4 regions of the Klebsiella quasipneumoniae subsp. quasipneumoniae genome follow, and region 1 is predicted to be linked to each of the others. Evidence: predicted binding sites of a transcription regulator. Region 1 holds the regulator's gene; each other region holds the start of a gene.

Evidence for each region. The regulator CRP, encoded in region 1, controls carbon source genes, mostly activating them, when cyclic AMP is high. The targets are predictions, from matches to a motif close to ATGTGANNNNNNTCACAT.
Region 2: a site for CRP is predicted at 3,125-3,142, ahead of glpT (glycerol-3-phosphate transporter). Genes of this name have one in related genera too.
Region 3: a site for CRP is predicted at 2,539-2,556, ahead of cdd (cytidine deaminase). Genes of this name have one in related genera too.
Region 4: a site for CRP is predicted at 3,477-3,494, ahead of deoC (deoxyribose-phosphate aldolase). Genes of this name have one in related genera too.

Annotation. Positions count from the first base shown of each region.
Region 1 is NZ_CP084876.1:422,558-428,409, reverse strand. It holds gene LGM20_RS01965 (hydrolase) at 214-1,173, shown strand; gene LGM20_RS01960 (YheU family protein) at 1,170-1,388, shown strand; gene LGM20_RS01955 (phosphoribulokinase) at 1,425-2,294, shown strand; gene LGM20_RS01950 (OsmC family protein) at 2,350-2,754, opposite strand; gene crp (cAMP-activated global transcriptional regulator CRP) at 3,061-3,693, shown strand; gene LGM20_RS01940 (YccS/YhfK family putative transporter) at 3,745-5,823, shown strand; gene argD (bifunctional acetylornithine/succinyldiaminopimelate transaminase) at 5,813-5,852, opposite strand, start outside.
Region 2 is NZ_CP084876.1:1,540,175-1,546,026, forward strand. It holds gene glpC (anaerobic glycerol-3-phosphate dehydrogenase subunit GlpC) at 1-161, opposite strand, end outside; gene glpB (glycerol-3-phosphate dehydrogenase subunit GlpB) at 158-1,417, opposite strand; gene glpA (anaerobic glycerol-3-phosphate dehydrogenase subunit A) at 1,407-3,029, opposite strand; gene glpT (glycerol-3-phosphate transporter) at 3,302-4,648, shown strand; gene glpQ (glycerophosphodiester phosphodiesterase) at 4,658-5,728, shown strand; gene yfaE (class I ribonucleotide reductase maintenance protein YfaE) at 5,800-5,852, opposite strand, start outside.
Region 3 is NZ_CP084876.1:1,622,981-1,628,832, forward strand. It holds gene mglC (galactose/methyl galactoside ABC transporter permease MglC) at 1-464, shown strand, start outside; gene sanA (outer membrane permeability protein SanA) at 535-1,251, opposite strand; gene cdd (cytidine deaminase) at 1,596-2,480, opposite strand; gene LGM20_RS07960 (CidB/LrgB family autolysis modulator) at 2,609-3,304, opposite strand; gene LGM20_RS07965 (CidA/LrgA family protein) at 3,294-3,698, opposite strand; gene dusC (tRNA dihydrouridine(16) synthase DusC) at 4,057-4,989, shown strand; gene LGM20_RS07975 (carbohydrate porin) at 5,347-5,852, shown strand, end outside.
Region 4 is NZ_CP084876.1:4,572,634-4,578,485, forward strand. It holds gene deoB (phosphopentomutase) at 1-1,074, opposite strand, end outside; gene deoA (thymidine phosphorylase) at 1,127-2,449, opposite strand; gene deoC (deoxyribose-phosphate aldolase) at 2,559-3,338, opposite strand; gene LGM20_RS21980 (NupC/NupG family nucleoside CNT transporter) at 3,754-5,031, opposite strand; gene LGM20_RS21985 (metal-dependent hydrolase) at 5,161-5,852, opposite strand, start outside.

The sequences.
Region 1 (5,852 bases):
TCTGCCATTCCCATGCTCAGGCCATCAATGACATCAATGGTTTGTTTTCGGTGTCACCGGGCGTCATTGGCCACAAGACCACATATTGGCTAACTCCCGCGCGCCCTGCGCGGTATAGTCATCATCACGTTTATTAATTATTCTGGTGCTATGGTTGAAATCATCCCCACAGACATGACGCCCCCCGAAAACGATTCGCGTGAGTTCCATCCCATGCGCGGCGTGGGCAATCGTCATCTGCAAACCATGCTGCCGCGGCTGATCCGCCGTAAATTGCGCTTTACCCCGCACTGGCAGCGCCTTGAGCTGCCGGACGGCGATTTTGTCGATCTCGCCTGGAGCGAAGACCCACACCAGGCGCGCCACAAGCCGCGCCTCGTCGTCTTTCATGGTCTGGAAGGGAGTCTGCACAGCCCGTATGCCCATGGCCTGATCCACGCGGCGATGCAGCGCGGCTGGCTGGGCGTGGTCATGCACTTTCGCGGCTGCAGCGGCGAACCTAACCGCAATCACCGCATCTATCACTCCGGCGAAACGGAAGATGGCACCTGGTTTCTCCACTGGCTGCAGCGCGAGTTTGGCCCCGCGCCGACCGCCGCCGTCGGCTATTCGCTGGGCGGCAACATGCTGGGCTGCCTGCTGGCAGAAGAAGGCGACCGCTGCCCGCTGGATGCGGCGGTGATCGTTTCCGCGCCTTTCATGCTGGAAGCCTGCAGCTATCATATGGATAAGGGCTTCTCGCGAGTTTATCAGCGCTATCTGCTCAATCTGTTAAAAGCCAACGCCTCACGTAAGCTGAAAGCGTATCCTGGCTCGCTGCCCGTCGATTTACGCCAGCTCAAAGGGATGCGCCGCATCCGGGAATTTGACGACATGATCACCGCCAAAATCCATGGTTTCGCCGATGCGCTGGATTATTACCGGCAATGCAGCGCCATGCCGCGGCTCAGCGATATCACTAAGCCGACGCTCATCATCCATGCGAAAGACGACCCGTTTATGGACCACCACTCCATTCCCCCGCAGGAGCAACTGCCGGCGAACGTTGAGTATCAATTGACTGAACAAGGCGGCCACGTCGGCTTCGTCGGCGGCACCCTGCGTAAACCGGAGATGTGGCTGGAAAGACGCATTCCCGACTGGTTAAACCGCTGGCTGGAGGTTCCCGTATGATTATTCCCTGGCAGGATCTGGATCCCGAAACGCTGGATAACCTGATTGAAAGCTTTGTGTTACGCGAAGGCACCGATTATGGTGAACATGAACGTTCACTTGCCGATAAAGTCGCCGATGTAAAACAGCAGCTGAAACGCGGAGAGGCGGTCCTCGTGTGGTCGGAACTGCATGAGACGGTCAATATTATGCCGCGCGCGCTGTTTAACGGCTAAGGCGACGACACTACATCGTTTAACCAGGGAGTTGTTATGTCTGCCAAACATCCGGTGATCGCCGTCACGGGCTCCAGCGGCGCGGGCACTACCACCACCAGCCTCGCCTTTCGCAAAATCTTCGCGCAGCTAAATCTGCACGCCGCGGAGGTGGAAGGCGACAGCTTTCATCGCTACACCCGCCCGGAAATGGACATGGCGATCCGCAAAGCGCGGGATCAGGGCAAACATATCAGCTACTTTGGCCCGGAGGCGAACGACTTCGGCCTGCTGGAGCAGACCTTTGTCGACTATGGCCGCCATGGCAAAGGCCAGTCGCGTAAATACCTGCACACCTATGACGAAGCCGTGCCGTGGAATCAGGTGCCGGGAACCTTCACCCCATGGCAGCCGCTGCCGGAGCCGACGGACGTGCTGTTCTATGAGGGGCTGCACGGCGGGGTTGTCACGCCGCAGCATGATGTCGCCAGCCATGTCGACCTGCTGGTCGGGGTCGTGCCTATCGTTAACCTGGAGTGGATCCAGAAACTCATTCGCGACACCAGCGAACGCGGCCACTCCCGGGAGGCGGTGATGGACTCCGTCGTCCGATCGATGGAAGATTACATTAACTTCATCACCCCGCAGTTTTCCCGCACCCACATCAACTTCCAGCGCGTGCCGACGGTGGACACCTCCAACCCGTTTGCCGCGAAAGCGATCCCCTCTCTGGACGAGAGCTTTGTGGTGATCCATTTCCGCAATCTGCAGAACATCGACTTCCCCTGGCTGCTGGCGATGCTACAGGGCTCGTTTATTTCGCACATGAACACCCTGGTGGTGCCGGGCGGTAAAATGGGGCTGGCGATGGAGCTTATTATGGCGCCGCTGGTCGAGCGTCTGATGGAAGGCCGAAAGATCGGCTAACAGAAAAAACCCCGGCCAGGCCGGGGTTGAGATCATTCACATCAGCAGGCGAAGACTACGCCTCGATCACTTCATAGGAGTGGGTGATCTTCACCGCTTTTTCCAGCATCAGCGCCACCGAGCAGTATTTCTCTGCCGACAGATCCACCGCACGGGAGACTGCGCCATCTTTCAGCGCCTTACCGGTGACGATAAAGTGCAGATTAATATGCGTGAACAGGCGCGGCGCCTCTTCCCGACGCTCAGAGGTCAGCTTCACTTCGCAGTTGGTCACGTCGTGACGACCTTTTTGCAAAATAGAGACCACATCGATCGCACTGCAACCGCCCGCCGCCATCAGCACCATCTCCATCGGGCTGGGCGCCTTATCTCCGGAGTTGCCATCCATCAGAATCTGGTGTCCTGACGCGGACTCCCCGATAAAGGTTAACCCTTCAACCCATTTCACACGCGCTTGCATAAAATTTAACTCCAGTATCGCAATATTCCTGTCAGATTACGCGCACATAACAATTCTCGCAACGGAAGGCGACCTGCGTCATGCTGAAGCGAGACACCAGGAGACATGCGGCGAAAGCTATGCTAAAACAGTCTGGATGCTACAGTAATACATTGATGTACTGCATGTATGCAGAGGAGTTCACATTACAGGCTGTCGAAAAATCATCAGCCAGCTTCCCAGGTATAGGGAAACAATACGATTGCATGCCCGGACGCCGTGTAGTGTCGGCGCCCGGAGATAGCTTATAACAGAGGATAACCGCGCATGGTGCTTGGCAAACCGCAAACAGACCCTACCCTTGAATGGTTCTTGTCTCATTGCCACATTCATAAGTACCCATCAAAGAGCACGCTGATCCACCAGGGTGAGAAAGCAGAAACGCTGTACTACATCGTTAAAGGCTCCGTGGCTGTACTCATCAAGGATGAAGAAGGTAAAGAGATGATCCTCTCCTACCTCAACCAGGGCGATTTCATCGGTGAATTAGGCCTGTTTGAAGAGGGTCAGGAGCGTAGCGCCTGGGTACGGGCGAAAACCGCATGTGAAGTGGCCGAGATCTCTTATAAGAAATTCCGTCAGCTGATCCAGGTGAACCCGGACATTCTGATGCGTCTCTCTTCGCAAATGGCTCGCCGTCTGCAGGTGACGTCTGAGAAAGTGGGCAACCTCGCCTTCCTCGACGTGACGGGCCGTATCGCCCAGACGCTGCTGAACCTGGCGAAGCAACCCGATGCCATGACCCACCCGGACGGTATGCAAATTAAAATTACCCGTCAGGAAATTGGTCAGATCGTCGGCTGCTCTCGTGAAACCGTTGGCCGTATTTTGAAAATGCTGGAAGATCAGAACCTGATTTCCGCCCACGGTAAAACTATCGTCGTCTACGGCACCCGTTAAGTTGCTAAGCGGCGTATTGCTCCTGCAGTACGCCGTTTTTGTTTTTCCCTCATGTGGCGCAGGCTGATTTACCACCCGGAAGTCAACTATGCACTGCGGCAAACGCTGGTGCTGTGTCTGCCTGTGGCCATCGGTCTTCTGCTCGGCCATCTCCAGCAGGGACTCCTGTTTTCCTTAGTTCCCGCCTGCTGCAACATCGCCGGTCTCGACACTCCGCATAAGCGCTTTTTTAAGCGTCTGATTATCGGCGGCTGTCTGTTTGCCGGATGCAGCCTGGTGGTGCAGCTGCTGCTCGCCCAGACCATACCTTTGCCGCTTATTCTCAGCGGCCTGGCGCTATTGCTCGGCGTCACCGCGGAAATCAGTTCGCTGCACGCGCGCCTGCTGCCCGCGTCGCTGATCGCCGCCATCTTTACCCTGAGCCTGGCGGGCAATATGCCCGTCTGGGAGCCGCTGCTGATCTACGCCTTCGGCACGCTATGGTACGGCGTGTTTAACTGGTTCTGGTTCTGGCTGTGGCGCGAACAGCCGCTGCGGGAGTCGCTCAGTCTGCTCTACCGGGAACTGGCCAATTATTGCGAAGCCAAATATAGCCTGTTGACCCAGCATACCGATCCCTCGACCGCCCTGCCGCCGCTGCTCATCCGCCAGCAGAAGGTGGTCGATTTAATCACCCAGTGCTATCAGCAGATGCATATGCTGGCCGCCAACCAACGTAACGACCACAAACGTCTTCTGCGAGCGTTCCAGATGGGGCTGGATCTACAGGAGCATATTTCGGTCAGCCTGCATCAGCCGGAAGAGGTGCAAAAGCTGGTTGAGCGCAGCCATGCCGAAGCGGTGATCCGCTGGAACGCGCAGACCGTCGCCGCCCGCCTGCGGGTGCTGGCGGATGACATGCTCTATCATCGTTTTCCGCAGCGTTTCCAGATGGATAAACAGATCGGCGCCCTGGAAAAGATCGCCCGCCAGCATCCGGATAACCCGGTCGGCCACTTCTGCGCCTGGCACTTCAGCCGCATCGCCCGGGTGCTGCATACCCAGCGCCCACTGTATGCCCGGGATCTGATGGCTGACAAAGAGCGTCGTTTACCGCTGTTTCCCGCGCTAAAGAACTATCTGTCGCTGAAGTCCCCCGCGCTGCGCAACGCCGCCCGCATCAGCGTGATGCTGAGCATCGCCAGCCTGATGGGCAACGCCCTGCATTTGCCGAAGCCCTACTGGATCCTGATGACCGTCCTCTTCGTGACACAGAATGGCTATGGCGCCACGCGGGTTCGTATTGTCCACCGGGCGGCGGGGACGCTCGCCGGCCTGATCATCGCCGGGCTGACCTTGCACTTTCACGTTCCGGAGAGCTATACCCTGAGCGGGATGCTGCTGATCACACTGCTCAGCTATCTGATCATCCGCAAACACTATGGCTGGGCGATGGTGGGGTTTACGGTGACGGCGGTATATACCCTGCAGCTTCTGACGCTCAACGGCGAACAGTTTATTATCGCCCGGCTGATCGACACGCTGATCGGCTGCCTGATCGCCTTCGGCGGGATGGTCTGGCTGTGGCCGCAGTGGCAGAGCGGCCTGCTGAAAAAAAACGCCCACGATGCGCTGGAGGCCGACCAGCAGGCGATTCGCCTGATCCTCAGCCCCGACCCCAAAGCGCCCGCGCTGGCCTACCAGCGCATGCGCGTCAATCAGGCGCACAACGCGCTCTACAACTCCCTGAATCAGGCGATGCAGGAGCCCGGGTTTAATACCCACTACCTGGAAGATATGAAGCTATGGGTGACGCACAGCCAGTTTATCGTCGAACACATCAACGCCATGACCACTTTGGCCCGGGAGCATACGATGCTCACCCCGGATCTTGCCCAGCGCTATCTCGAATCCTGTGAGATTGCCCTGCAGCGCTGTCAGCAGCGGCTGGACAGCGATGGTCCCGGCAGCGCAGGGGATGTCAATATTATGGAGTCACCGGAAAGCGAGGTGCCGATCGGTCCGTTAAGCACCCTGGAGCAGCATCTGCAACGCATTCTGGGCCATCTGAACACCATGCACACCATTTCGTCAGTGGCATGGCGTCAGCGGCCGCATCACGGCATCTGGCTGCGGAAGATCAGCCGTTAATCACCTTTGCCACGGCCTGGGCAAAGCGC
Region 2 (5,852 bases), 1.1 Mb from region 1:
TTGAGCGCCTCATCGTACAGCGCGCCATCCTTCAGGCGCAGGCGTTCGCCGTCCGGCCCCGCCTGTTTCGGCCCGGGATAGCGCGGATTGACCCGGCTGACCGGACAGGTGGTGGTACAGACCGTGCACTTAATGCAGCTTTCAAAACGGGTATCGTTCATGGTCGGCCTCCGGCGAGGGCGTGGATCTGTCTGGCGGCGTGCAGTGCGGTGACGGCGCAGACCCCGCCGCCGCAGCCGAGCTGAATGGCATCGAACCCGCCGAGCAGCGAACCGATGGCGAAAAGATTGCTGAACGGCTGCCCGCCCAGCATGGGGCGCAGCAGGGCATCGGTTTTCACCCCGAAGCGCTGCCACGGCTGGGAGGCAAAGAAGTCGCGCTGGTACCAGTCGTCGCGCGGCAGGGTCTGCTGTAGATCGAGACCGAGAATGGGTTCGCGCACGCTATCCCGCGTGGCGACAAGACCGTTACTGAAAAAGCTGCCGCTGGCCAGCACGGTAAAACCCGGACGCAGCGCAATATCGCCGTGATTTCGCGTCCAGACGGCCTCGACGGCGCCCTGTCGATGGCTGATGTTCACCACTTCATCGCCGGCAAGCCAGGTGCCGCCGCCGCGAATAAACTGCCGCTGCAGCAAACGGTGCAGGCGCATCCCGGGAACCGAAGGCGGCAGCGTCGGCAGCAGACGCAGCGGGCAGGGCAGGCGCGCCTGCAGCCAGTGGTACAGGCGATCGTCGGCGAGGCCAAAGCAGGCGGGCATGATCAGCAGCTCATGCTGTTGCGCCAGCGGCAGCAGCGCCGCATGCAGGGCAGGCCAGTGGTTTTCATCGTCGAGGAGGCGGGCGATATTGGCGGCGCGAAACTCGGTGGGGTTGTCACGTAAAACATCCAGCAGCGGTAACTCGATTTCCGCCGCTACGGCGGTGACGCCGGTTTGCCCGAGCGCGGCGGCGGCGAGATGCGGCTGAAAATCGGCAAAGCCGCTGATCCCCACCAGGCAGACCCCCTGTCGGGGGAGTGGCGCGACAGGAACCTCCTGCGGCGATAGCCACGCCGCGCGCAGCGTCCCCAGCGGCGTTACCCGCCGGTGCGGGCGGTGCGCGTCGCCCTGCATCACCGCGCCGCAGGCGGCCAGCAGGGCTTCAGTTTGTTTTGCGTATTCGAGCACCGCCCCGGCGCCGAGCCGGGAATAAGGATGCTCAGGAAGCAGTTCAGCGAGCTGCTGCAGACCTTGCGCGAGGTCAGTGACGTTATCGCCGTTCGGCAGCGCCGAGAGCAGATCTAACGACGCGGAGGAAAAATGCAGCGCGCTTTGCCCGCGGCTGATGATAACGCTGCGCAGGCCGGACTGATTCAGCGTCAGGCCGCACAGCAGGCCGGCCAGTCCGCCGCCGATAATCGCGCAGTCAAATTTCATCCTGATGCTCCTGTGGTAGTCCGCACAGGCCGAGGTAGACCCAGCGGGTGAATTCGCTTTCGCGCAGCGCGTCGCCCCAGGCGATGGGCTGCACGCCCTTCCAGCGCTCATTGAGAAACGCCGACAGCTGGGTCAACGACTGCGCGGGGGTGGTGACGTTAAAGCGCTGCAGCAGACCGGCGGCGCGGCAGGCGCAGAGTTCCCCCTGGCAGGTCCCCATGCCAATCCGGGTACGGCGGCGCAGGTCGAGCAGGGTGTGGACCGCCAGATTTTCCACCGCGTATTTCACTTCACCAGCGGTGACGGCTTCGCATTCGCAGACCAGACTACGGTGCTGGCGACTGTCGCCAAGCCAGGCCGGCGTGCGATCGCCATGGCGGTAGACAGCAGAGCCGCGCAGCGGGCCCGGCAGGGAGATAATTTTTCGCAGGGTGCTTTCCGTCGGCTCCTGCGACCCGGGGAGCGGGCTCTCGGCCGTGGAACAGGGGGTGGTGTTGCCCAGCTTACGACAGACGGCGTCGGTGGCCCACTCGGCCATCAGGCGATAGGTCATCAGCTTGCCGCCGGTGATGGTAATGAAGCCTTCCATGCCGTCGCGCTGAGCATGGTCGAGCAGGACGATGCCGCGGCTGACGCTGCGTCCGCTGGGATCGTTGTCGCTGGCCACCAGCGGGCGCACGCCGGAGTAGGCGCGGAGGATCCGGGTGCGGCCCATGACCGGCGCCAGCTTTTCACCTTCGCGCAGCAGGGTTTCGACTTCCGCGGTCGTTACCCGGTTGTCGTCAATTTCGTCATAAGGAATATGCATCGAGGTGGTGCCGATCAGCGAGATGGTATCCCCAGGCACCAGAATATCGGCATCGGCCGGCTTACGGCAGCGGTTGATCACCAGGTTGTTAATCCGGTGGTCAAGGATCAACAGCGATCCCTTCGCCGGAAACATGGTGATGCGCAGGTCGGCATATTCCGCAATGCGCTGCCCCCAGATCCCGGCGGCATTGACCACTACCCCGGCGTACAAGGCGCGGGTCTGGTGAAGCTGACGATCGTATACCTGGACGCCACAGACGCGGTCGCCCTGGCGCAGCAGGCCTGTCACTTCGCAGCCGGTGAGGATCTGCGCGCCGTGTTCGCGGGCGTCGAGCATATTGGCCGCGGTGAGGCGAAACGGGTCAATGGTGCCATCCGGGACCTGCACCGCCCCCAGCAGCGTCGGGTTGACGGCGGGCTCGCGGCGCAGCGCCTCCTGCGCAGAAAGCGGCGTGGCCTCTATGCCAGCCTGCTGGCAGGCGGCGATAAAGGTCTGCTGCCAGGCCAGATCGTCTTCAGGCAGGGTAATGAACAGACCGCCGGCCGGTTCGATACAGTGACGGGCGATGCGGCGCAGGATGCGGTTCTCATTGATGCATTCGCGGGCGGATTCGTTGTCGGTCACCGCATAGCGGGCGCCGCTGTGCAACAGCCCATGATTACGGCCGGTGGCCCCGGTGGCGATATCATGGCGCTCAATGAGCACTGTGCGTAATCCGCGTCGGGCGCAGTCGCGGGCGATGCCGGCGCCGGTTGCTCCGCCGCCGATGATGATGACCTCGCTATCAAGACGTCCCGTCATCTTCAGCTCCTCTGCTTTCGTTTACCGCCATTTAGCCACAATCAATAAGGTTATTGTTTGATTTCGAGCATATTCGCGCGTTATTTGAGCGCATTATGTGATTTTGTGCTCACATTGGAACCTTTTGTCATATTTCTGTAACAAATTGTGCGATATTTCACAGTATCAGCTCTACGTATTGCCTACCATCGCGGCCAGATTCGAAGTTGGTGATTAATCTGGGATTGTTGTCGTGACGTCAGTAAAAAACAGCAAGGGCCACGGAGGCTGATATGTTAAGTATTTTTAAACCCGCCGCGCATAAAGCGCGTTTGCCAGCCGCGGAGATCGACCCGCTCTATCGTCGGTTACGCTGGCAGATTTTTATCGGCATCTTCTTTGGTTATGCCGCTTACTATCTGGTTCGTAAGAACTTTGCCCTGGCGATGCCCTATCTTATCGAGCAAGGTTTCTCTCGCGGCGATCTCGGTTTCGCCCTTTCCGGCATCTCCATTGCCTACGGATTTTCGAAATTCATCATGGGATCGGTCTCTGACCGTTCGAATCCGCGCATTTTCCTGCCGGCGGGGCTGATCCTCGCCGCGCTGGTGATGCTGGTGATGGGCTTCGTACCGTGGGCCACCTCGAGCATCATGATCATGTTCGTGCTGCTGTTCCTCTGCGGCTGGTTCCAGGGGATGGGCTGGCCGCCGTGCGGCCGTACCATGGTCCACTGGTGGTCGCAGAAAGAGCGCGGCGGAATTGTTTCAGTGTGGAACTGCGCGCATAACGTCGGCGGGGGGATTCCGCCGCTGCTGTTCCTGTTGGGTATGGCCTGGTTTAACGACTGGCATGCGGCGCTCTATATGCCGGCTTTCGGCGCTATTCTGCTGGCGATTTTCGCCTTCGCGATGATGCGCGATACGCCGCAATCCTGCGGCCTGCCGCCGATCGAAGAGTATAAAAACGACTACCCGGACGATTACAGCGAAGAGCATGAACAAGAGCTGACGGCGAAGCAGATCTTTATGCAGTACATTCTGCCGAACAAGCTGCTGTGGTACATCGCGGTCGCCAACGTCTTCGTTTATCTGCTGCGCTACGGCATTCTCGACTGGTCGCCGACCTACCTGAAAGAGGTGAAGCACTTCGCGCTGGATAAATCCTCCTGGGCCTACTTCCTGTACGAGTACGCGGGGATCCCGGGCACCCTGCTGTGCGGCTGGATGTCGGATAAAGTGTTTAAAGGCAACCGTGGCGCCACCGGCGTGTTCTTTATGACCCTGGTCACCATCGCCACCGTCGTGTACTGGCTGAACCCGCCGGGTAACCCGGGCGTCGATATGGCCTGTATGATTATTATCGGCTTCCTGATCTACGGCCCGGTGATGCTGATTGGCCTGCATGCGCTGGAGCTGGCGCCGAAGAAAGCCGCCGGCACCGCCGCAGGCTTCACCGGCCTGTTCGGTTACCTCGGCGGTTCCGTGGCCGCGAGCGCCATCGTCGGCTACACCGTCGATTTCTTCGGCTGGGACGGCGGCTTTATGGTGATGATCGGCGGCAGCGTGCTGGCGGTTGTCCTGCTGGTTATCGTGATGCTCGGTGAACGCCGCCATCATCAACAGCTGAAGCAAGCCTAAGGAGCGGCGATGAACATGAAACTCACCGCGCTAATGAGCGGCATGATGTTGGCCAGTTCGGCGCTGTGCTTCAGCGCGACAGCGGCGGATAAAATGGTTATCGCCCACCGGGGCGCCAGCGGTTATCTGCCTGAACATACCCTGCCGGCGAAAGCGATGGCCTACGCTCAGGGGGCGGATTACCTTGAGCAAGACCTGGTGATGACCAAAGACGACCGACTGGTGGTGTTGCACGACCACTATCTGGATCGGGTGACCGACGTCGCTCAGCGCTTCCCGCAGCGGGCGCGTCAAGATGGCCGTTTTTACGCCATCGACTTTACCCTGGCCGAGATCAAGTCGCTGACGTTTACCGAAGGGTTTGAGCCGAAAGACGGCAAGAATGTGCAAACCTATCCCGGGCGTTTCCCGATGGGCAAATCCGATTTTCGCATTCATACCTTTGAAGAAGAGATTGAGTTTGTCCAGGGGCTGAATCATTCCACCGGCAAAAACATCGGTATTTACCCGGAAATCAAAGCGCCGTGGTTCCACCATCAGGAAGGCAAAGATATTGCCGCCAGCACGCTGAAAGTGCTGAAAGAATATGGCTACACCAGCAAGCAGGATAAGGTCTATCTGCAGTGCTTTGACGCCAACGAGCTCAAGCGTATTAAGCATGAGCTGGAGCCGAAGATGGGCATGGATCTCAAGCTGGTGCAGCTTATCGCCTATACCGACTGGAATGAAACCCAGCAGCGGCAGGCTGACGGCAAGTGGGTGAACTACAACTATGACTGGATGTTCAAGCCGGGGGCCATGGCGCAGATTGCGCAGTACGCCGACGGCATTGGTCCGGATTATCATATGCTGGTGGCGGAAGGCTCAAAGCCGGGGGCGGTGAAGCTGACGGCGATGGTGAAGGAGGCGCACGCCAGCCATCTGCAGGTGCATCCGTATACTGTGCGCGCGGATCAACTGCCGGAGTACGCCAGCAACGTCAATCAGCTCTATGACCTGCTGTATCGCCAGGCGGACGTCGATGGCTTGTTTACCGATTTCCCGGATAAAGCGGTGCAGTTTCTGGACGCTAAGCAGTAAAAAGCCGGGTTTACCCGGCCTGTGAACGGCAGTTTTGTCGGGCGCATAAGCGTTACGCCGCCCGACAAAACTTACATCTCAATTTCGATATCGCCCTTCGCCCGGCAGCAGCAGGGCAAAATTT
Region 3 (5,852 bases), 1.2 Mb from region 1:
TGTCCTACATCACCTTCTACGCGCTGATTGCCGTCTTCTTTGTCTGGATCCTGTGGAACAAGACGCGCTTTGGCAAAAACATCTTCGCTATCGGCGGTAACCCGGAAGCGGCGAAGGTCTCCGGGGTCAACGTAGCGTTGAACCTGCTGATGATCTATGCCCTCTCCGGCGTGTTCTACGCCTTCGGCGGCCTGCTGGAAGCCGGTCGTATCGGCTCGGCGACCAATAATCTCGGCTTTATGTACGAACTGGACGCCATCGCCGCCTGCGTGGTGGGCGGCGTATCGTTCAGCGGCGGGGTAGGGACCGTATTCGGCGTGGTGACCGGGGTGATTATCTTCACCGTGATCAACTATGGCCTGACCTATATCGGCGTTAACCCTTACTGGCAGTACATCATTAAGGGGGCGATCATTATCTTCGCCGTGGCGCTGGATTCCCTGAAATACGCCCGTAAGAAGTAATTTTTGCCTGAGTAAAAACCCGCGCCTGGCGCGGGTTTTTTTATACCTGAAACGGATGCGTTGATGGAGGCTACTTTTCTTTCTGCAGCTCCAGTAGCTGCTCCGGGGTGACCGCCGGGTAGGACTGGGCGTCATCCGGCACGTCGTGCTGCTGCGCCGGAATCGGAATTAAAGGACCGAGGAAGCGCGGTTCCCGTTTGAAGATGTAGAGGTCCGCCAGCGCGCCGAAGCGGGCGCCGAATTCGCGCAGCCGCACGCTCCACATATCCTTCGGCGACGGCACCGCGTAGCACTGAGCCTGGATCCCCATATGCAGGGCGATAAACAGCGCCCGTTCGCAGTGGAAGCGTTGGGTGATGATAATGAAGTCGTTGGTGTCGAACACTTTGCGGGTGCGGACGATCGAGTCGAGCGTGCGGAAACCGGCATAGTCCAGCACGATATCCGCCGGATCGACGCCGCCTTTAATCAGGTCCCGGCGCATAGTCATCGGTTCATTGTAGCTTTGCAGGGCGTTATCCCCGCTCAACAGCAGATAGTTGACCTTGCCGCTGTTGTAGGCGTTGAGCGCGCCCTGGATGCGGTAGCGGTAATACTGATTGATCACCCCGGTGCGGTAGTATTTAGCGGTGCCCAGCACCACGCCGACCTGGCGGTAGGGGAGGTCCTGCAGCTCGTCATAGATATAGGGCGCGGTTTTCCAGCTCATCCAGCGGTCAAGACCCAGCACGGTCAACAGCAGCAGGCCGAGCAGGACTAACAGGCTGTAGAACACACGCTTTAACATGAACTTGGCTCAATAATAGACAACGGAGTCTTCAGGCTACTTTACCCGCCGGGTAAGCGCAAGAAACCCGCGTTTAATTGCGGGGATTTTCAGCAATATGAGCCGATCGCCGATCCCAGACCGGGCAAGGCGTAGCCGCAACCTGTTCTCCGGCCCTCCGTAACGTCTCAGCGACTTTGAGGCCGTCAGGTCGGCAGTTTCAGCAGCCATCGCGATCTTCAGCTCGCAATGGCGCGAACGGTAGGTCGGGTTAGCGGAGCGCCACCCGACAACATAACGGCATAAAAGGTTGGCCGGATTAGACGAAACCGCCATCCGGCCATCTGCTCAGGCGCGCAGGCTGATTAACCTAACAGCACGCGCTCGATATTGTGGCAGCCCAGCGCCTTCAGGGTGGCGACGGTGGCGTCCCACTGAATCAGCGCCGCATCGGCTTTCTCCGCCAGGATCGCCCGCTGGATGTCCGGATAATCATAGCCGTTGAGGCTGAGGAGATTCAGCGCCCCCTGCAGCGGCGGCAGCGTCGGGTTGAACGCCGCGTTTTCCGCATAGCTGCCGCTGAAAAGGGTGCCATCTTTCAGCTCCAGCGCTACGCCGGAAGGCGAGTGGCTGTAAGGCGCGTGGCAGCGGTTAGCGGCCTCAATCGCCGCCTGGGACAGGGCATCGCCGCTGACCGGGAAGCCGTGGTTCTGGTGGTCCATCAGCAGGGTTTTGATCTCCAGGTCTTTCGGGCCGAAGGCATCCGGCAGATAGTGCTGCAGCGCATGGGCTTCGCGACCGGGCAGATGAATGCGCAGCGCCAGTCCGCTGTTCAGTTCGTTCATAAACTGACGACAATGGCCGCACGGCGTGTAGTTCACCGTGATAGCGCGCAGGGAGGTTTCACCGCGCAGCCAGGCGTGGCTGATGGCGCTCTGCTCTGCATGGACGGTCTGCTGCATGGTGGCGCCGACAAACTCCATGTTGCCGCCAAAGTACCAGCGGCCGCTGACGCCGCGGGCGATAGCCCCGACGTTAAAGTGGGAAAGGTCGGCGCGCGCGCAGGCGGCGGCCAGCGGCAGTAGCGCAAAGGCCAGCGCGTCTTCGTCCAGACCTGTCGCCTGTTGCAGCGTCGCCACCTGATCGGCCTCGAGCAGCGCCGGGAAGTGCGGGTCGGCGAGCATCGGGGCGATGGCCGCCTGCAGGTCTGCTGCCAGAGTCGTCAAAGCAGCTTGAAAACGTGAGTGCATAGCGTTGCCTCATAACAGTGTAATGGGAAACCAGTGTACGGGCGTCAAGGGGTTTCAAGTGTGATTTACATCTCATTGCTAATGCAACTTTTCATCGTTGCATTAATAAATGTGATACGAGTCACATTTTATCCCACTACCGCAAGGATCAGCGGGAATAAAAACGGCGCCATCAACGAGGTGATGATCCCGCACAGCACCAGCGCCAGCGAGCTGAACGCCCCTTCCTGATAGTCCAGTTCCGCACAGCGGGCGGTACCGAGGGCGTGCGAGGCGGTGCCCATCGACAGGCCGCGCGACGCTTTAGTGCGAATACGCATCAGGTTGAGCAGGGTATGGCCGAATACCGCGCCAAGGATGCCGACAAAAATCACGCACACGGCGCTAATGGCCGGGATGCCGCCGATACTGCCGCTCACCGCCATGGCAATCGGCGTGGTCACCGATTTGGGCAGAACAGAGGCGGCGATCTGCGGTGTGGCGCCCATCAGCAGGGCCACGGTGGTGCCAGTGATCATCGCCACGCAGCTGCCGATAAAGCAGATGGTGATGATCGATTTCCAGCGCGCGCGGATCTGGTGCAGCTGTTCATACAGCGGGAAAGCCAGCGCGACCACCGCCGGCTGCAGCAGATCGTTCAGGATCTTGCTGCCGGCAAAATAACGCTCATAGGAGATCCCGGTCAGCAGCAGAAACGGGATTATCACCACCATCGCCACCAGCAGCGGGTTGAGCAGCGGGAATTTGAAGCGGGCCGCCAGTTTGCGGGCGAGGAAAAAGACGATCAGGGTTAGCGGTAGCGACCACCAGATTTCATGCATCATTTTTCTTTTCCTTTTGCCCAATCACTTTGCGTTCGCCGTGCACCAGGTGGGAGCTCCAGCTCACCACCACAAACACCACCAGCGTGCTGATGGCGCAGGAGATGACGACCGGCCCCAGCTGCGCGCGCAGCAGATCCCAGTACTGCATCACGCCGACGCCGATCGGCACGAACAGCAGCGCCATATAGCGGATCAGGATATTGCAGCCGGGGTTGACCCACTGCGGCGGCATAATTTGCAGCGCCAGCAGCACGAAGAGGATCAGCATGCCGATGATGCTGCCGGGGATGGTGATGGGCAGCAGCCCGGCGATAAATATTCCGGCGTATAAGCAGGCGTAAATCAGGACGAAAGCCCGCAGGTAGTGCCAGATAATAGTCAGCGATTTACTCATGGTAATAACCCTTGATGAAGTGCATTCATCATACAATTAATCCCTAAAATGTGCTACCGATCACATCATGAATTCTATGCATAGCGCTGATAGCGTACGGGAACAATAGCCTCTCCCGGCAGGACCTGACAGCTCGCAGCTTTGGGTATATCGGGTCCCACGCTACCTTTTTGGAAGAGAAGCGGCAAATGAAGGCGGTATGAGACGCCGCAGACTCCTGTAAAGCATAGAGATTATCTCCTCGCTTTGCCGCATTCGCCGAATGGGGAATGGCGTACGGTAGGCGGGAAGCATTGAGCACTTTCAACCAACGCCCGGAGGCGCTACCATAGCGCCTCTTTTTTTTCCGGGTAACGATATGCGTGTACTACTGGCGCCGATGGAAGGCGTGCTCGATTCGCTGGTGCGCGAGCTGCTGACCGAAGTGAACGATTACGATCTGTGCATCACCGAGTTTCTGCGGGTGGTGGATCAACTGCTGCCGGTTAAATCGTTCTACAGGCTGTGCCCGGAGCTGCATCATCAAAGCCGCACCCCGTCCGGTACCCGCGTGCGCGTCCAGCTGCTGGGGCAATATCCCGAGTGGCTGGCGGAAAACGCCGCCCGCGCAGTGGCGCTTGGCTCGTGGGGCGTCGATTTAAACTGCGGCTGTCCGTCGAAGCTGGTGAACGGCAGCGGTGGCGGGGCGACGCTGCTGAAAGACCCGGAGCTTATCTATCGCGGCGCGAAGGCGATGCGCGAGGCGGTGCCCGGACATCTGCCGGTGACGGTGAAAGTTCGTCTCGGCTGGGACAGTGGCGAACGGCGCTTTGAAATCGCCGACGCGGTGCAGCAGGCGGGGGCCAGCGAGCTGGTGGTCCACGGCCGCACTAAAGAAGATGGCTACAAAGCGGAGCGCATCAACTGGCAGGCCATCGGCGAGATCCGCCGGCGCCTGACCATTCCGGTAGTCGCCAACGGCGAAATCTGGGACTGGCAAAGCGCTCAGGACTGTATGGCCGTCACCGGCTGCGATTCGGTGATGATTGGCCGCGGGGCGCTCAACGTACCGAACCTCAGCCGGGTGATCAAATACAACGAACCGCGCATGCCGTGGCCGCAGGTGGTTCAGCTGTTGCAAAAATATACCCGTCTGGAAAAGCAGGGCGATACCGGCCTGTATCATGTGGCGAGAATTAAGCAGTGGCTGGGCTATTTACGCAAGGAATATACCGAGGCGCTGACGCTGTTTAATGAAATTCGCGCCCTGCAAACCTCTGCTGAAATAGCGGCGGCGATCGCCCGCTATTAAGCGCCATATTGTTATTCGCTTCACATATTATTACTTGCCTGCCTATTGATGATAGGCATGAGTGAAATAAAGTGATACTGTGCGGTCAATCAATTCAGGATTGCTACTGAACGCAGGCAAAACCTAAGCACTTCCGTCATTCGTGGCGGCAAGTGCTTAGGTTTTTTTTTGGCCAAAATTTAACGGTGGGTAAATGATGACGTAAAACGAGAGATTGTCATTCATCTTTTCTCTGGCACGGTCGCGGTTTTATTACCGAAGGAGGCCCCTTGCCATTCATTTTTTAAAAAAAGAAAACAGGTAAATAAATAGCCTGGGGATCCCCTTTGTTTTTATTCAGTCACGGTGGAGATCACAATGTATAACAAAAAAATAAATCAGCTTTTTATCGGCGCGGCGCTGGCGGCGATGGCGCCCGTCGTGAACGCGGCGCAAACCCCGGCGTGGAACGGCAGCGTGCTGGGGTTTGAAGCCGGACAGCCAGGGCTGCTGGGCGATATGCTGGGTATTCGTCCAATCCTTGAAGAGAACGGCTTTCATTATAATCTCGGCTATCTTAACGAGATGGCCTACAACGCCGGCGGCGGTTATAACCACGATAAACATCTGGCCTATATTGACCAGGTGTCGTTGACCTTTACCCAGGATCTGGAGCGCTGGACCGGCATACCGGACGCCCGTCTCGAGGGCAACATCGTCAACCGCAACCACGATGATAACCTCACCACGAAACGGCTGCAGGATCCGCGGGTCAGCTTCAACGATCTGTCGCAGGAAAGCTGGGGCGGCGGGTCGATCACCCGTCTCGGCTGGCTGACCTTCGCCCGCAGCTTTGACGACCGTCGTCTGACCTGGCGCATCGG
Region 4 (5,852 bases), 1.2 Mb from region 1:
GTCGGTACCGGTCCAGGTCGGGTCGCAGCCGTGGTCGGCGGTGAGGATCAGGATGTCGTCTTCCCCTACCAGCTCCATCAGCTCCGGCAGACGGCGGTCGAACAGTTCCAGACCCGCCGCGTAGCCGGCGACATCGCGACGGTGGCCCCAGGAGGAGTCAAAGTCGACGAAGTTGGTGAAGACGATAGTCTCGTCGCCGGCTTCCTTCATCTCTTTGATGGTCGCGTCGAACAGCGCGTCCAGACCGGTGGCTTTCACTTTTTTGGTGATGCCGCAGTTTGCGTAGATGTCCGCTATCTTACCGACAGACACCACGTGGCCGTTCTTCTCGTCAACCAGCTTCTGCAGCACGGTCGGCGCCGGCGGTTCGACCGCCAGATCGTGACGGTTGCCGGTACGCTGGAAGTTACCGGCTTTATCGCCGATAAACGGACGAGCGATGACGCGGCCAATGTTGTAGCCGCCTTCGGTCAGCTCTTCACGGGCGATTTCGCACAGCTCATACAACTTGTCGAGGCCAAAGGTCTCTTCGTGACAGGCGATCTGGAACACGGAGTCAGCGGAGGTATAGAAAATCGGTTTCCCGGTTTTCATATGCTCTTCGCCGAGCTGATCGAGGATCACCGTCCCGGAAGAGTGGCAGTTGCCGAGGTAGCCCGGCAGGTTGGCGCGTTTCACCAGCTTATCCAGCAGCTCCTGCGGGAAGCTGTTTTCATGATCGCTGAAGTAGCCCCAGTCAAACAGCACCGGCACGCCGGCGATTTCCCAGTGGCCGGACGGCGTATCTTTACCAGAAGAGAGTTCATGCGCCCAGGCCCAGGCGCCAATCACTTCGGCATTGCCATCCATTCCGGCGGCAATTTTACCGGTAGAGCCTTCATGCGCTTTCACCAACCCCAGACGGGTCAGGTTCGGTAAATTCAGCGGGCCTTTGCGGCCGTGGTCAGCCTCGCCTTTGGCGCAGGCTTCCGCAATGTGGCCCAGGGTATCGGCGCCGACGTCGCCAAAGCGGTCTGCGTCTTCCGTTGCGCCAATCCCAAAGGAGTCCAGCACCATGATAAATGCACGTTTCATCTTGTTCTCCATACATCTTGCGCTGCAAAAAAGCGATCAGATCAGTATATCGCTATTCGGTGATACGGCGATAGACTGTCGGTGTAATTTCCGGAGCTTTATCGTCCAGTTTAATGGCCGCTTTGACCGCTTTCGCGGCCTCCTGCCAGCTGTTCTCGTCTTTGGCATGGATCACAGCCAGCGGACGCTGTCCGTCCACGCGGTCACCCAGACGCGCCATCTCGGTAAAGCCAACGCTATAGTCAATGGTGTCTGATGCCTGACGGCGGCCGCCGCCCATAGAAACCACTGCCATACCCAGCGCGCGTGTATCCATCGCGCTGACAAAACCTTCGGTATCAGCATAGACTGCTTTGCTCAGCATCGCCGTCGGCAGATAATGATCATAATTCTCGACAAAGTCGCTCGGTCCTTTCTGCGCCGCGACCATACGGCCAAAGACTTCCGCCGCTTTACCGTTATCCAGTACCGCCTGCAGCTTCGCGCGCGCGTCGGCATCGTCCGCCGCCAGCTTGCCGGAAATCAGCATCTCTACACACAGCGCCATCGTCACGTCGAACAGACGCGGGTTGCGGTATTCGCCGGTCAGGAACTGGACCGCTTCGCGAACTTCAACGGCGTTCCCGGCGCTGGAGGCCAGCACCTGGTTCATATCGGTCAGCAGCGCGGTGGTGCGCACGCCGGCGCCGTTGGCGACCCCGACGATCGCTTCCGCCAGCGCGGCGGAAAGTTCATAAGTCGGCATAAACGCGCCGCTGCCGACTTTGACGTCCATCACCAGCGCATCCAGCCCTTCCGCCAGCTTCTTGGCAAGGATCGAGGCGGTGATCAGCGGGATGGAGTCCACCGTCGCGGTAATATCGCGGGTGGCATAGAAACGTTTGTCCGCCGGAGCGAGGGAGCTGGTCTGCCCGATAATCGCCACGCCGACATCTTTAATAATCTCGCGGAAGCGGTTGTCGTCCGGGAAGATATCGAAGCCCGGGATCGCTTCCAGTTTATCCAGGGTACCGCCGGTATGGCCGAGTCCGCGGCCGGAAATCATCGGCACATACCCGCCGCAGGCGGCCACCATCGGTCCCAGCATCAGCGAAGTGACATCCCCGACGCCGCCGGTGGAGTGTTTATCGACGATCGGGCCGTTAAGGTTGAGGCTTTTCCAGTCCAGAACGGTACCGGAATCCCGCATCGCCATGGTCAGCGAAACGCGCTCCGGCATAGACATATCGTGGAAGAAGATGGTCATCGCCAGCGCGGCGATCTGCCCTTCTGAGATAGTATTGTCGCGGATGCCGTTGATGAAAAAGCGGATCTCTTCATCGCTTAATGCCTGACCATCACGTTTTTTACGAATAATTTCTTGTGCGAGAAACACGGTAACCCCCATGAGGAATCGGGTGAATGGTGGCGGGTGGCGCTAAGCTTACCCGCCCTACGATCCTGTAGGCCGGATAAGCGAAGCGTCATCCGGCAATGTCTGACAATCAGTAGCTGCTGGCGCTCTTGCCGTCGCCGTGACCCAGAGCTTTCAACAGGCTGGCCAGCAGGCTGGAGGCACCAAAGCGGTAGTGACGGGCATCGGCCCAGTCGGCGCCAAACAGCTCATCGGCGATCGCCAGGAACTGCTGCGCATCTTCCGCGCTGCGCACGCCGCCCGCCGGTTTGAAGCCAACGGTTTTCTCAACGCCCATATCGCGGATGACTTCCATCATGATGCGCGCGCTTTCCGGCGTGGCATTCACCGGCACTTTACCGGTCGAGGTTTTGATGAAATCGGCCCCGGCTTTGATAGAGATTTCAGACGCTTTACGGATCAGCGCTTCTTCTTTCAGCTCACCGGTTTCGATGATCACTTTCAGCAGCACGTTGGCCGCCGCGCAGGCCTCTTTACAGGCTTTCACCAGCTCGAAGCCGACCTGCTCGTTACCGGCAATCAGCGCGCGGTACGGGAACACCACGTCCACTTCATCGGCGCCGTAAGCGATCGCCGCGCGGGTTTCCGCCAGCGCAATGTCGATATCGTCATTACCGTGCGGGAAGTTGGTGACCGTAGCGATGCGGATATCCGGCGTTCCCTGCTCGTTCAGCGTTTTACGGGCAATCGGGATGAAGCGCGGATAGATGCAGACCGCCGCGGTGTTACCCACCGGGGTTTTCGCCTGATGACACAGGGCAATCACCTTCTCATTGGTGTCGTCGTCGTTCAGGGTGGTCAGGTCCATCAGTTTTAACGCGCGCAGGCTGCTTGCTTTTAAATCAGTCATTTCATACTCCGCCGGCGCAGTGCCGGTTCAATAGTTTGTTCACCTTGCGAGTCTGTTACTATTGTAACATTCACTCGCCGCTACACTTCGACATTCATCACAGTTAATGAAAACTACTTACTAATTTGCATTACTGTAATGTGACTTTAATCACAAAATATCAGCGCATACCGCGGCAATTATCCTCACGCCCCTCTTAAGCATAATCGAAACTCCGCACCCAATGAGGATGTGATAATTCTAACACACAATGACAGAGACTCTCGACACCGTGGCGCACATTTTGCCCACCCAGCCGGTGATACAATTATTATATTTTGAAATATAAGCTATTTTTCTGAAAGTCAGAAATGATGGAATTTTCACAAACTCAATAAAACCAGCGACGCGGCGGCCGCTGGTTGAGGGAACTGGCTTAGAGGGCGAGGAAAACCCCGGCGATGGTGGCGCTCATCAGGTTAGACAGCGTCCCCGCCGCCACCGCACGCAGCCCAAGCTGGGCGATATCCTGACGCCGGTTGGGCGCCATCCCCCCGAGGCCGCCGATCAGGATGGCGATCGATGACAGGTTAGCGAATCCGCACAGCGCGAAAGAGATAATGGCTTTAGTGTGATCTGAAATAACCTGCAGCCCGGCCGCCGCCACCTCGGCGTCCGCCTTCAGATACTCGCCAAAGTTCATATAGGCCACGAACTCGTTAATGATCAGCTTCTGGCCGATAAACGACCCCGCTACCGTCGCTTCGTGCCACGGCACGCCGATCACCCACGCCAGCGGTGAGAAGACCCAGCCGAGGATCATCTGCAGCGACAGCTCCGGATGGTTAAACCAGCCGCCGACGCCGGACAGAATGCCGTTCAGCAGGGCGATCAGCGCGATAAACGCCAGCAGCATCGCGCCGACGTTGAGCGCCAGCTGCATACCAGACGCGGCGCCGGAGGCGGCGGCGTCCAGCACGTTGGCCGGTTTATCCGCGTCAGCGCTCTGGCGGTCATGAGCCGGGTTATCGTCCGGCGTTTCCGTTTCCGGTACGATAATTTTGGCAAACAGCAATCCACCCGGCGCCGCCATAAACGACGCGGCAATCAGGTACTCCAGCGGAACGCCCATCTGCGCATAGCCCGCCAGCACGGAACCTGCCACCGAGGCCAGGCCGCCGCACATGACCGCAAACAGCTCCGAGCGGGTCATAGTGGCGATATAAGGACGCACCACCAGCGGCGCTTCGGTCTGACCAACGAAGATGTTCGCCGTGGCCGACAGCGATTCGGTACGCGAGGTCTTCAGTACCGCCCGCAGCGCGCCGCCGAGAATGCGAATGACCAGCTGCATAATGCCCAGGTAGTAAAGCACGGCAATCAGCGACGAGAAGAAGACGATCACCGGCAGCACGCGCAGGGCAAAGACAAAGCCGCCGCCGCCAAACACCTCGAACATTTTATCGGAGACCAGCCCGCCGAAGATGAAACCGATCCCTTCATTGCCATAGGCAATTACGCGGGCGACGCCGTTCGACATCGCTAACAGCGCCGAGCGCCCGGCCGGTACATACAATATCAACGCGCCGATACCCACCTGGATTATCCAGGCGCCGAGCACAGTACGCAGGTTAATGGCTTTTCGATTATTGGAGAGCAGCACAGCAATGGCCAAAAGCGCCACCATGCCGATAAGTCCCATGAGGATTTGCATACAGATTCCCTGTGTTTTGATAGTCCAGCACTAACGGCGTGATTATATCGGCATGAAACTATCCTGCCTGCCAAGCATCACACATTTTACGCAAATCAATGATATGGATGAACAATTATGAGAATTCGATCACCATACAGTGGCTGAGGGCAGGGAAAACAAGGCAAGCGTGTTGCGCATTATCCCTTCGGCTATGGCTGCCGGCGGCTCCGACCGGAGTTCGCACAGGGCGTCAAATACCCGCGCAGCTTGCTCCGGGCGATTGGGCTGGCCCTGGAAGCCATTGAGCGGCATATCCGGGGCATCGGTCTCCAGCAGCAGGGCTGAAAGCGGCAGACGCGCCATCACCTCGCGGGTTTTGCTGGCGCGGGGATAGGTAATGGTGCCGCCAACGCCGATCTTATAGCCAAGCTGCACGAAACGCTCGGCCTGCTGCAGGCTGCCGGCGAAGCCATGTACCACCCCGGTACGCGGCAGGGCATGTTTTTTCAGCAGCATCGCCAGCTTATCGTGGGTGCGTCGGGAGTGGAGGATCACCGGCAGATCGTAACGCTTCGCCAGACACAGCTGCGCTTCCAGCAGCGCCTGCTGACGATCGAACTGCGGCTCGTCGCGATAGAGATCGAGACCAATCTCCCCCACCGCCACCAGTTTTGGCGGGCGCTGCGCCAGCGACGCCTCCAGTTGCGCCAGCCCCTCATCGGTGTGCTGCTCGATGACAATCGGATGCAGGCCCAGCGCGGCATACAGCGCCTCGTGCTGCGCCGCCAGCGCCAGCACGCGGCTAAAACGCTCAGCGGAGATGGCCGGAACGATAATTC